Regions from separate parts of the Streptomyces vietnamensis genome, predicted to be linked through region 1. Evidence: riboswitches for the same ligand, from Rfam matches in the RefSeq annotation. Region 1 holds a riboswitch; the other holds the start of a gene.

Region 1 (4,222 bases):
GGGGCCGGGGACGTGGTGGGCCGCCGCGAGGTTGCGGAGGGTGGCCTCCCAGTCGAGGACCGGGGAGTCGAGGACGAGGCCGCTGATCCGGTCGCGCACGCCCGACTCGGCGGCGGCGCGCAGGACCATCGTGGCGCCGGTCCCCCAGCCGTGCAGGACGACCTTCCGCGCGCCCCGGCGGACGGCGTAGCGGATGGCGGCGTCGACGTCCCGCCACTCGGAGTCGCCGAGGTGGGCGAGGCCGTCCGGGGAGGGGGGCGCGCCTTCGTCGCCCCGGTAGGCGGGGACGAGGACGGGGATCTTGCGGCGGTTGTAGAAGGGGACGAGGTTCAGCGGGTGCTCGCGGGTGGTGCCGAGGCCGTGCAGGGCGATCACCCAGGTGGTGCGGGGGGCCGCGACGAGCCAGGCGGGCAGCGGGCCGAGTTCGCCGGGGATCTCGACGTCCTCGTGGGCGAGCCCGAGGGCGCTGATCGGGGTGCCCCGGTGCAGCTGGGGGGTGAGCCGGACGCGGGCGCCGGGCCCGGGGGCGCCGAGCTCGACCCGTTCCAGGCGGCGGACGACGGTGTCGGCGGTGTGCGGGACCCGGTCGAGGACGGGGCCGAGGACGGCGTGCAGGCCGGGGGCCTCCATCCCGTACGTGCCGGGGCGCAGCGAGGCGAGGCTGCGGGTGAGGGTGATCCGCTCGGGGTCCGTGGCGTGCACGGTGAGTCCCGGGTCTCCGGGCAGTGGTCGTCCGGACGGCGCCTTGAGGGCGACGTCGCTGGCGTACCGGCCGACCGCCACCGCGGCCGCGCCGACACCGATCAGGGTGGTGACGGCCGCTGCCGTCGCTGTAGCCGGGCGCACCTCCCCAGTGTCGGCAGGACGGGGTGGGACTGCCACCGGACGGACCCGGCAGGGGGGAAGCGGAAGGGTCGCCCCGGGGAGTGACATGGGTCTCCTCCGCGGGGTCCTCCGGTCGGACGGTCATGTCCAGGGAGCGGAACGGGACGCCGGGGGAGGAAGCGGGACAGGTCGCATGTGCCCCGGGAGGACTGGGGTGCCCGTGGTTCCGGGGTGACCGCATCGTGGACACCGGGCACTCCGGGGCGAGAAGCGGAACCTCTTGACACTGGTTAGGGACACCATGCCGCCCGGCCCAGTTCATCTTCCGTTCACCCAGGTTGCCTACGTTCAACGCAACACTGACGTCGAACGATTGCCTGGGTAAATGGAACACATCACGCTGCTGCTCGCCATTGTGGTCGTGACAGCTCTAGTGTTCGATTTCACGAACGGTTTCCACGACACCGCGAACGCGATGGCCACGACCATCTCGACCGGTGCCCTCAAGCCGAAGACGGCGGTGGTCATGTCCGCCGTGCTGAACCTCGTCGGCGCGTTCCTGTCCGTGGAGGTCGCCAAGACGATCTCCAAGGGACTGGTCAACGAGGACGGCATCCAGCCCGAAGTGATCCTCGCCGCGCTCGTCGGCGCGATCCTCTGGAACCTGGTGACCTGGCTGGTCGGACTGCCCTCCAGCTCCTCCCACGCCCTGATGGGCGGCCTCATCGGCGCGACCGTCGCCTCGATCGGCGTCAGCGGCGTCAACGGCGAGGTCGTCGTCAGCAAGGTCCTCATCCCGGCCGTCGCCGCGCCGATCGTCGCCGGTATCGCCGCGACGCTGGCCACGAAGCTGACGTACAAGATCGGCGCCAAGACCTCCGAGAAGGACACGGCCAAGGGCTACCGCGTCGGCCAGATCGCCTCCGCCGGTCTCGTCTCCCTCGCCCACGGCACCAACGACGCCCAGAAGACGATGGGCATCATCACCCTCGCGCTGGTCGCCGGCGGCACCCTCGCCCCCGGCTCCAACCCGCCCGTCTGGGTCATCGTCTCCGCCGGTACCGCGATCGCGCTCGGCACGGCCCTCGGCGGCTGGCGCATCATCCGCACCATGGGCAAGGGCCTCACCGACCTCCAGCCGCAGCAGGGCTTCGCCGCCCAGACCAGCGCGGCCACGGTCATCCTGGCCTCCTCCCACCTGGGCTTCTCCCTCTCCACCACGCACTCCGTCTCCGGCGCCGTCATGGGTGCGGGTCTGGGCCGCAAGGGCGGCGTCGTCCGCTGGTCGACCGCCACCCGCATGTTCGTCGCCTGGGGCCTGACCCTGCCGGCCGCCGGCCTGGTCGGCGCGGGTGCCGAGTACGTCGCCCGCCAGGGCCAGTGGGGCGTCTACGTCGTCGCCGCCTTCCTCGCCGCCTCCTGCGTCGGCATCTGGCTCGTCTCCCGCCGCCAGCCGGTCGACCACACCAACGTCAACGAGGTCGAGACCGGCGCCGAGCCGGACGGCGTCGTGACCACCGCGATGGCCGCCGTCACCCCGCCGCCGGCCGGTTCCGTCGCCGCCGTCGCGGACGAGGACCTGAAGACCACCATCCCCGCGCCGGTCCCCACGGACCCGGCCGCTCCCCCGGCCCCCGCCGCGGTCTAAGGAACTGGAACCAAGCATGAAGATCGACTGGGCAGCTCTCGGCTCTGTCTTCGGAGTCAGCCTCGTGGCGACCGTCGCCCTCGTGGGCCTCTTCACCCTCGGTGTCGTCGGCCTCTCCAAGCAGGAGCAGGCCGCCGCCCAGGGAGGCTCCGCCACCCTGGCCCGCACCGGCGCCTACGCCTGCTTCGCCCTGTGCCTGGCGGCCGTGGCGTACGGCATCTACCTGATCGTCGCCTGACGCGTCGGGCGTGACCGGCGGGGCGGCCCGCACCTTCGGGTGCGGGCCGCCCCGCCGCCGTCGTGTTTGTGGTGCTTCGCACAGTGACGCGGCGCAGGTCAAGGGTGAGTTGACGGGTGTTCTCGGGCCGTGGTGGACTGCCGAGGCCATTACGGCGGCAGTAGAGGAAGTCCGGTGCGATTCCGGCGCGGTCCCGCCACTGTGACCGGATCCGAAGGGTCCGGGAGTCAGGAACTCTCGCCGCCGGTCACGTCGATCCAGGGCGCGGACCCTGAGTGAGGACACAGCGCCATGCCCGGCCGCAGCCCCAGACCTTCCCGAGCCACCGGCATCTTCGCGTACGGCGCGGCCGCCGGTCTCGCCGTCGACCTGCTCGTCGGCGACCCACGCCGCGGCCACCCCGTCGCCGCCTTCGGCCGGGCCGCGGGCCGGGTCGAGAAGGCCCTCTGGCACGACCACCGCGGCTGGGGCGCCCTGCACACCGCGGTGTGCGCCGGTGCCACCGTCGCGGCCGGCGCCCTCGCCGCCCGTACGGTACGGGGCAGCCGCGCCGCCTCCGTCGCCCTCACCGCCGCCTCCGTCTGGGCCGTCGTCGGCGGTACGACCCTGGGGCGCGAGGCCCGCGCGATCGGCGGCGCCCTCGCCGCCGGGGACCTGGAGGTCGCCCGGGAACGGCTGCCGCACCTGTGCGGACGCGACCCGCAGTCCCTCGACGGTCCCGCGATGGCCCGCGCCGTCGTCGAGTCCGTCGCCGAGAACACCTCCGACGCGGTCGTGGGCGCCCTCTTCTGGGGAGCGGTCGCGGGCGTGCCGGGCCTGGTCGGCTTCCGCGCGGTGAACACCCTCGACGCGATGGTCGGCCACAAGTCCCCCCGCCACCGGCGCTACGGCTGGGCCTCGGCCCGCCTCGACGACCTGGCCGGCTGGCCCGGGGCCCGGCTGACGGCCGTCCTCGCGACCGTCGCCGGCGGGAACCCGCGCGGGGCGGTGAGGGCCTGGCGGTCGGATGCCTCGAAGCACCCGAGCCCCAACGCGGGCCCCGTCGAGGCCTCCTTCGCGGGCGCCCTCGGCGTACGGCTCGGGGGGACCCTCTCGTACGCCGGGCGGGTCGAGCACCGGCCCGTCCTCAACGGGGAGGGGCGGCCCGTCGAGGTCGCCGACATCGACCGCGCGGTCCGGCTCTCCCGCCGGGTCACCGGACTGACCCTGGCCGCCTGCGTGGGCGGCCGCATGATCGCGAGCGCGCTGAAGCGGAGGAACGCATGAGGGGTGGGGGGCTGCTCGTCGCCGGGACCACGTCCGACGCGGGCAAGAGCGTCGTCACGGCCGGCATCTGCCGCTGGCTGGTCCGGCAGGGCATCAAGGTCGCGCCGTTCAAGGGACAGAACATGTCCCTGAACTCCTTCGTCACCCGGGAGGGCGCCGAGATCGGCCGCGCGCAGGCCATGCAGGCACAGGCCGCCCGGGTGGAGCCGAGCGCCCTGATGAACCCGGTGCTGCTCAAGCCCGGC
Region 2 (4,222 bases), 4.6 Mb from region 1:
AGGGGAAGGCCGGGATGAGCAGGCCGAACAGCCAGAGCCAGCGCTTGGGGTCGCGCCAGGTGGCGGGGGCGTCGGGGGAGTCGCTGTGCAGGGCCAAGACCGGCTCCTCGGGGAGGTGGACACGGCGGGTGGACACTTTGCATGCCTACTGTCCAGTTCATAGACGGATTCCCAGGGGAGCGTCAATGCTTTGGACAGTGCCCCGTGGATAAAGTGGGGGCACGATGACACGTTTCCGCGAGAGTGTTCGGTCCCTCCTGCGCGAGCAGGTGCTCGACGCCGCCTACCGGCTCGTCGCCGCCGACGGCTGGGGCGTGCTGCGCATGGCCGCCATCGCGCGGGCCGCCGGCATCAGCCGCCAGACGCTCTACAACGAGTTCGGCTCGAAGGAGGCCATCGGCAACGCCCTGATCCAGCGCGAGCTGGAGGGCTTCCTGCTCGGAATACAGCGTGAACTCGACGCCCACCGGGGCGAGTTGGAGGCGGCGGCCGTCGCGGGCGTCGGCTACACGCTCCAGCAGGCCGTGGACAACCCCCTCATCAAGAGCGTCCTGCTCGCGGCGCGCGGCGGCGAGGACGACCTCCTCGCCTACCTCACCACCCGCCCGGAGCCGGTCTTCGGCACGGCGATGGCGATGCTCGACGCGTACGCGATCGAGGCCTGGCCCGACGTCGACGAGGAGTCCCGGGGGCTCGCCGTCGAGACGATCGTGCGGCTCACCGTCAGCCACATCGTCCAGCCGGTGGCCTCGCCGGAGGAGTCGGCGCGGCGCATCGCCAGGATCACGGCGCGGATCGCGTACCCGGGCGGCGTCCGGCCCGACGGACGCGGTGAGGCCCGCTGACGGACACGGGGGATCTCCGGCAGCGGGCCTCTGTTGAATATTGTACGAGATCATCCGGGGTGGTTCTCCCGGACGACGGCGGTGGTTCTCCCGGACGACGGCGGTGGCGAAGGGCGAGCGGGCGGGGTACATGTCCCCTGAGGCGCGGACACCCTCGACCGCGTCGCCCGAGCCGACGAGGAGGCCGCCGTGGAAGGCAGAAGCATCGGGTTCGTGCAGTCCTTCAACCGTCTCGGCGGGTACGGCTTCGTCGTCCCCGTGGGCTCCGAGGAGCAGGTGTACTTCAGCGCCGAGGACATCGAGGGCAAGGGGCGGACGGTCTCCGAGGGGCAGCAGGTCTCCTTCGTCCTGGTCCTCGGCGAGGGCCGCTTCGAGGCCAAGGAGCTGCGCTTCTGACACCGTCCGGGGCGCGGGGGCGCGGGGGCGCGGCCCGGCGGCCCGCGGGCAAGGGCCGACGGCCCGCGGATACGGACCGGCGGCCTGCGGGTGGGGACCGGCCGGGCTCCCGGGGTGCGACCGCCGGCCGGTGGTACTGTGCCGAGGCCAGTCGCACCTTTGTACGCACCTGAACGGGTACGTGCACGGGTCAGGGAATCCGGTGCGAGACCGGAACTGACGCGCAGCGGTGAGGGCGACGGGCGGAGCATCGGCCACTGGGCGGCACGACGGGCCCGGGAAGGCGCTCCGTCCGGCTGACCCCGAGTCCGAAGACCTGCTGGCGGCCCCGGCGGCACGCTGCCGTCCGGGGAGCACCGTACGACAGGCTCCGCGCATGAGCCGTGGACGCAGAGGAAGTCCCCGTGCCGCTCGCACACCCCGTCCGCTCCGCCGTGCCCGCCCTGGCCGGCGTCCTGCTCCTCACCGCGGCGGTGACCGGCTGCGGGCCCTCCGGAGCTTCGGCGAAGGACGCCCCGGAGCGCGGCTACCCCGTCACCCTCGCCGACGACTGCGGACGGCCGGTCCGCGTCGACCGCGCCCCGCGCCGGGCCGTCGCCCTCGACCAGGGGGCGGCGGAGATCATGCTCTCCCTCGGCCTCGCCGACCGCATGGTGGGCACCGCCACCTGGACGGACCCGGTGCTCAAGGGACTTGAGAAGGAGAACGCGAAGGTCCCGCGCCTCGCCGACCGCTACCCCTCCTTCGAGAAGGTCCTCGACGCCGAACCCGACTTCGCGGCCGCCTCGTTCGCGTACACCCTCGGCAAGGGCGGGGTGGCGCCCCGCGAGCGCTTCGAGCAGCTCGGCGTCCCCACGTACCTCTCGCCGAGCGACTGCGTCGGCAAGGACAACAGCGGCGACGGCGACGGCGTCCGCACCCGCCCCCTCACCATGGAGACGGTCTACGGCGAGATCCGCGACCTGGCCCGGGTGTTCGCGGTCCCCGAGCGGGGCGAGAAGCTCGTCGCCGGGCTCAAGGCCCGGGTGGCGAAGGCCACGGCGGCGGCCGACTTCACCGACGCCACCGTCCTCTACTGGTACTCCGACGCCAAATCGCCCTACATGGCGGGCTGTTGCGGAGCGCCGGGGATCGTCACGAACGCGCTCGGCGCGAAGAACGTCTTCGACGACACCCGCGAGGAATGGCCCCAGATCAACTGGGAGACCGTCGCCGACCGCGATCCCGACGTCCTCGTGCTCGGCGATCTGACCCGCCGCGCGCAGTCCGCCGAGAGCGCCGCCAAGAAGATCGAGTTCCTGGAGTCCGACCCCGTCACCCGGAACATGACGGCCGTGAAGCACAAGCGGTACGTCCTGCTCAGCGGCCAGGCGCTGAACCCCACGATCCGCACCGTCGAGGGCATCGAGAAGGTGGCGGCGGCGCTCCGCACGTACGGTCTCGCGAAGTGAGCACGCCCCTCCTGACAATCCGGCCGGCCCGGCCGGTACGCGCCACGGCGCTCCTGTGGGCGGCGGCCGGACTCGTCCTGCTCGCCCTGTCCGTGGCCGTGGCCATCACCATCGGCCCGGCCGACATCGGAGTCGGCGAGGTCGGATCCGTCGTCGCCGCGCACCTCGGCGGCGGCGCCTCGGAACTCTCGCCGATCCGCGACGGGATCGTCTGGGACCTGCGGCTGCCCCGTACCCTCCTCGCCGCCGTCTGCGGCGCCGGACTCGCCCTCTGCGGGGCGGTGATGCAGTCCCTCCTGCGCAACCCGCTCGCCGACCCCTTCGTCCTCGGCGTCTCCTCCGGCGCCTCGACCGGCGCGGTCGCCGTCGTCGTCCTCGGCGTCGGCGGCGGCCTCCTCTCCGTCACCGGCGGGGCGTTCCTGGGGGCGGTGGTCTCCTTCGCGCTCGTCCTGCTGCTCAGCCACACCCTCGGCGGCTCGACGGACCGGGTCGTGCTCGCGGGCGTCGCCGCGATGCAGCTCTTCTCCGCGCTCACCTCCTTCGTCGTGATGACCGCCGCCGACGCCGAGACCACCCGGGGCGTGCTCTTCTGGCTGCTCGGCTCGCTCGCCGGGGCCGGCTGGAACGATGTGTGGGTGTGCCTCGCCGTCCTCGCGGTGGCCCTGCTGATCTGCGGCGGGCACGCGCGGACCCTGGACGCCTTCGCCTTCGGCGAGGAGGCCGCCGCCTCGCTCGGCGTCGCCGTCGCGCGGACCCGGCTCGTCCTGCTGTGCGTCACCGCCCTCCTGACGGCCGCCCTGGTCTCCGCCGCCGGCGCGATCGGCTTCGTCGGCCTCGTCCTGCCGCACGCCGCCCGCGCCCTCGCCGGCCCCGGGCACGCCCGCCTGCTGCCGGTCACCGCCCTGGCCGGAGCGGTGTTCCTCGTCTGGGCCGACACGCTCGCCCGCACGGTCCTCGACCCGCAGGAGGTGCCGGTGGGAGTGGTGACCTCGCTGATCGGCGTACCGGCCTTCGTCCTCGTCCTGTACCGCACCAGGAGCACGCGATGACCGAGACCGCCTCCGCCGACGCCGGGCCCCGTGCCGAGCGCGGCGCCGGACTCCGTGCCGAGCGGGTCTCGCGCACGGCCGGCGGCACCCTCGTCCTCGACGGGGTCAGCATCGCCCTCGCCCCCGGCACCGTCACCGGGCTGCTCGGACCCAACGGCTCGGGCAAGTCCACCCTCCTGCGCCTCCTCGCCGGCGTCCTCGCCCCCGACTCCGGCGTCGTCACCCTCGACGGCGACCCGCTCGCCGAGCTGGGCCGCCGCTCCGTCGCCCGGCGCCTCGCCACGGTCGAGCAGCAGACCGACACGCAGACCGACCTGACCGTCGCCGACGTCGTACGCCTCGGCCGCATCCCGCACCGCAGGGCCTGGACGCCGCCCACGGCGGCGGACGAGACCGCCGTCCGCACCGCCCTCGAACGGACCGGGCTCACCGACCGCGCCCGACAGCCCTGGCGCACCCTCTCCGGCGGCGAACGCCAGCG

What was found. Region 1 has a riboswitch for cobalamin ahead of SVTN_RS08935 (cobalamin biosynthesis protein). Riboswitches for the same ligand answer to the same signal wherever they lie in the genome.
Region 2: linked by a shared signal. The riboswitch ahead of SVTN_RS29905 (ABC transporter substrate-binding protein) and the one ahead of SVTN_RS08935 (cobalamin biosynthesis protein) in region 1 are both predicted to bind cobalamin.

The regions. Positions count from the first base shown of each region.
Region 1 is NZ_CP010407.1:2,023,146-2,027,367, forward strand. It holds gene SVTN_RS08920 (alpha/beta hydrolase) at 1-846, opposite strand, end outside; gene SVTN_RS08925 (inorganic phosphate transporter) at 1,211-2,473, shown strand; gene SVTN_RS08930 (hypothetical protein) at 2,490-2,711, shown strand; cobalamin riboswitch at 2,828-2,967, shown strand; gene SVTN_RS08935 (cobalamin biosynthesis protein) at 3,003-3,977, shown strand; gene SVTN_RS08940 (cobyric acid synthase) at 3,974-4,222, shown strand, end outside.
Region 2 is NZ_CP010407.1:6,656,076-6,660,297, forward strand. It holds gene SVTN_RS29890 (alkane 1-monooxygenase) at 1-136, opposite strand, end outside; gene SVTN_RS29895 (TetR/AcrR family transcriptional regulator) at 225-845, shown strand; gene SVTN_RS29900 (cold-shock protein) at 1,035-1,241, shown strand; cobalamin riboswitch at 1,388-1,565, shown strand; gene SVTN_RS29905 (ABC transporter substrate-binding protein) at 1,646-2,692, shown strand; gene SVTN_RS29910 (FecCD family ABC transporter permease) at 2,704-3,741, shown strand; gene SVTN_RS29915 (ABC transporter ATP-binding protein) at 3,738-4,222, shown strand, end outside.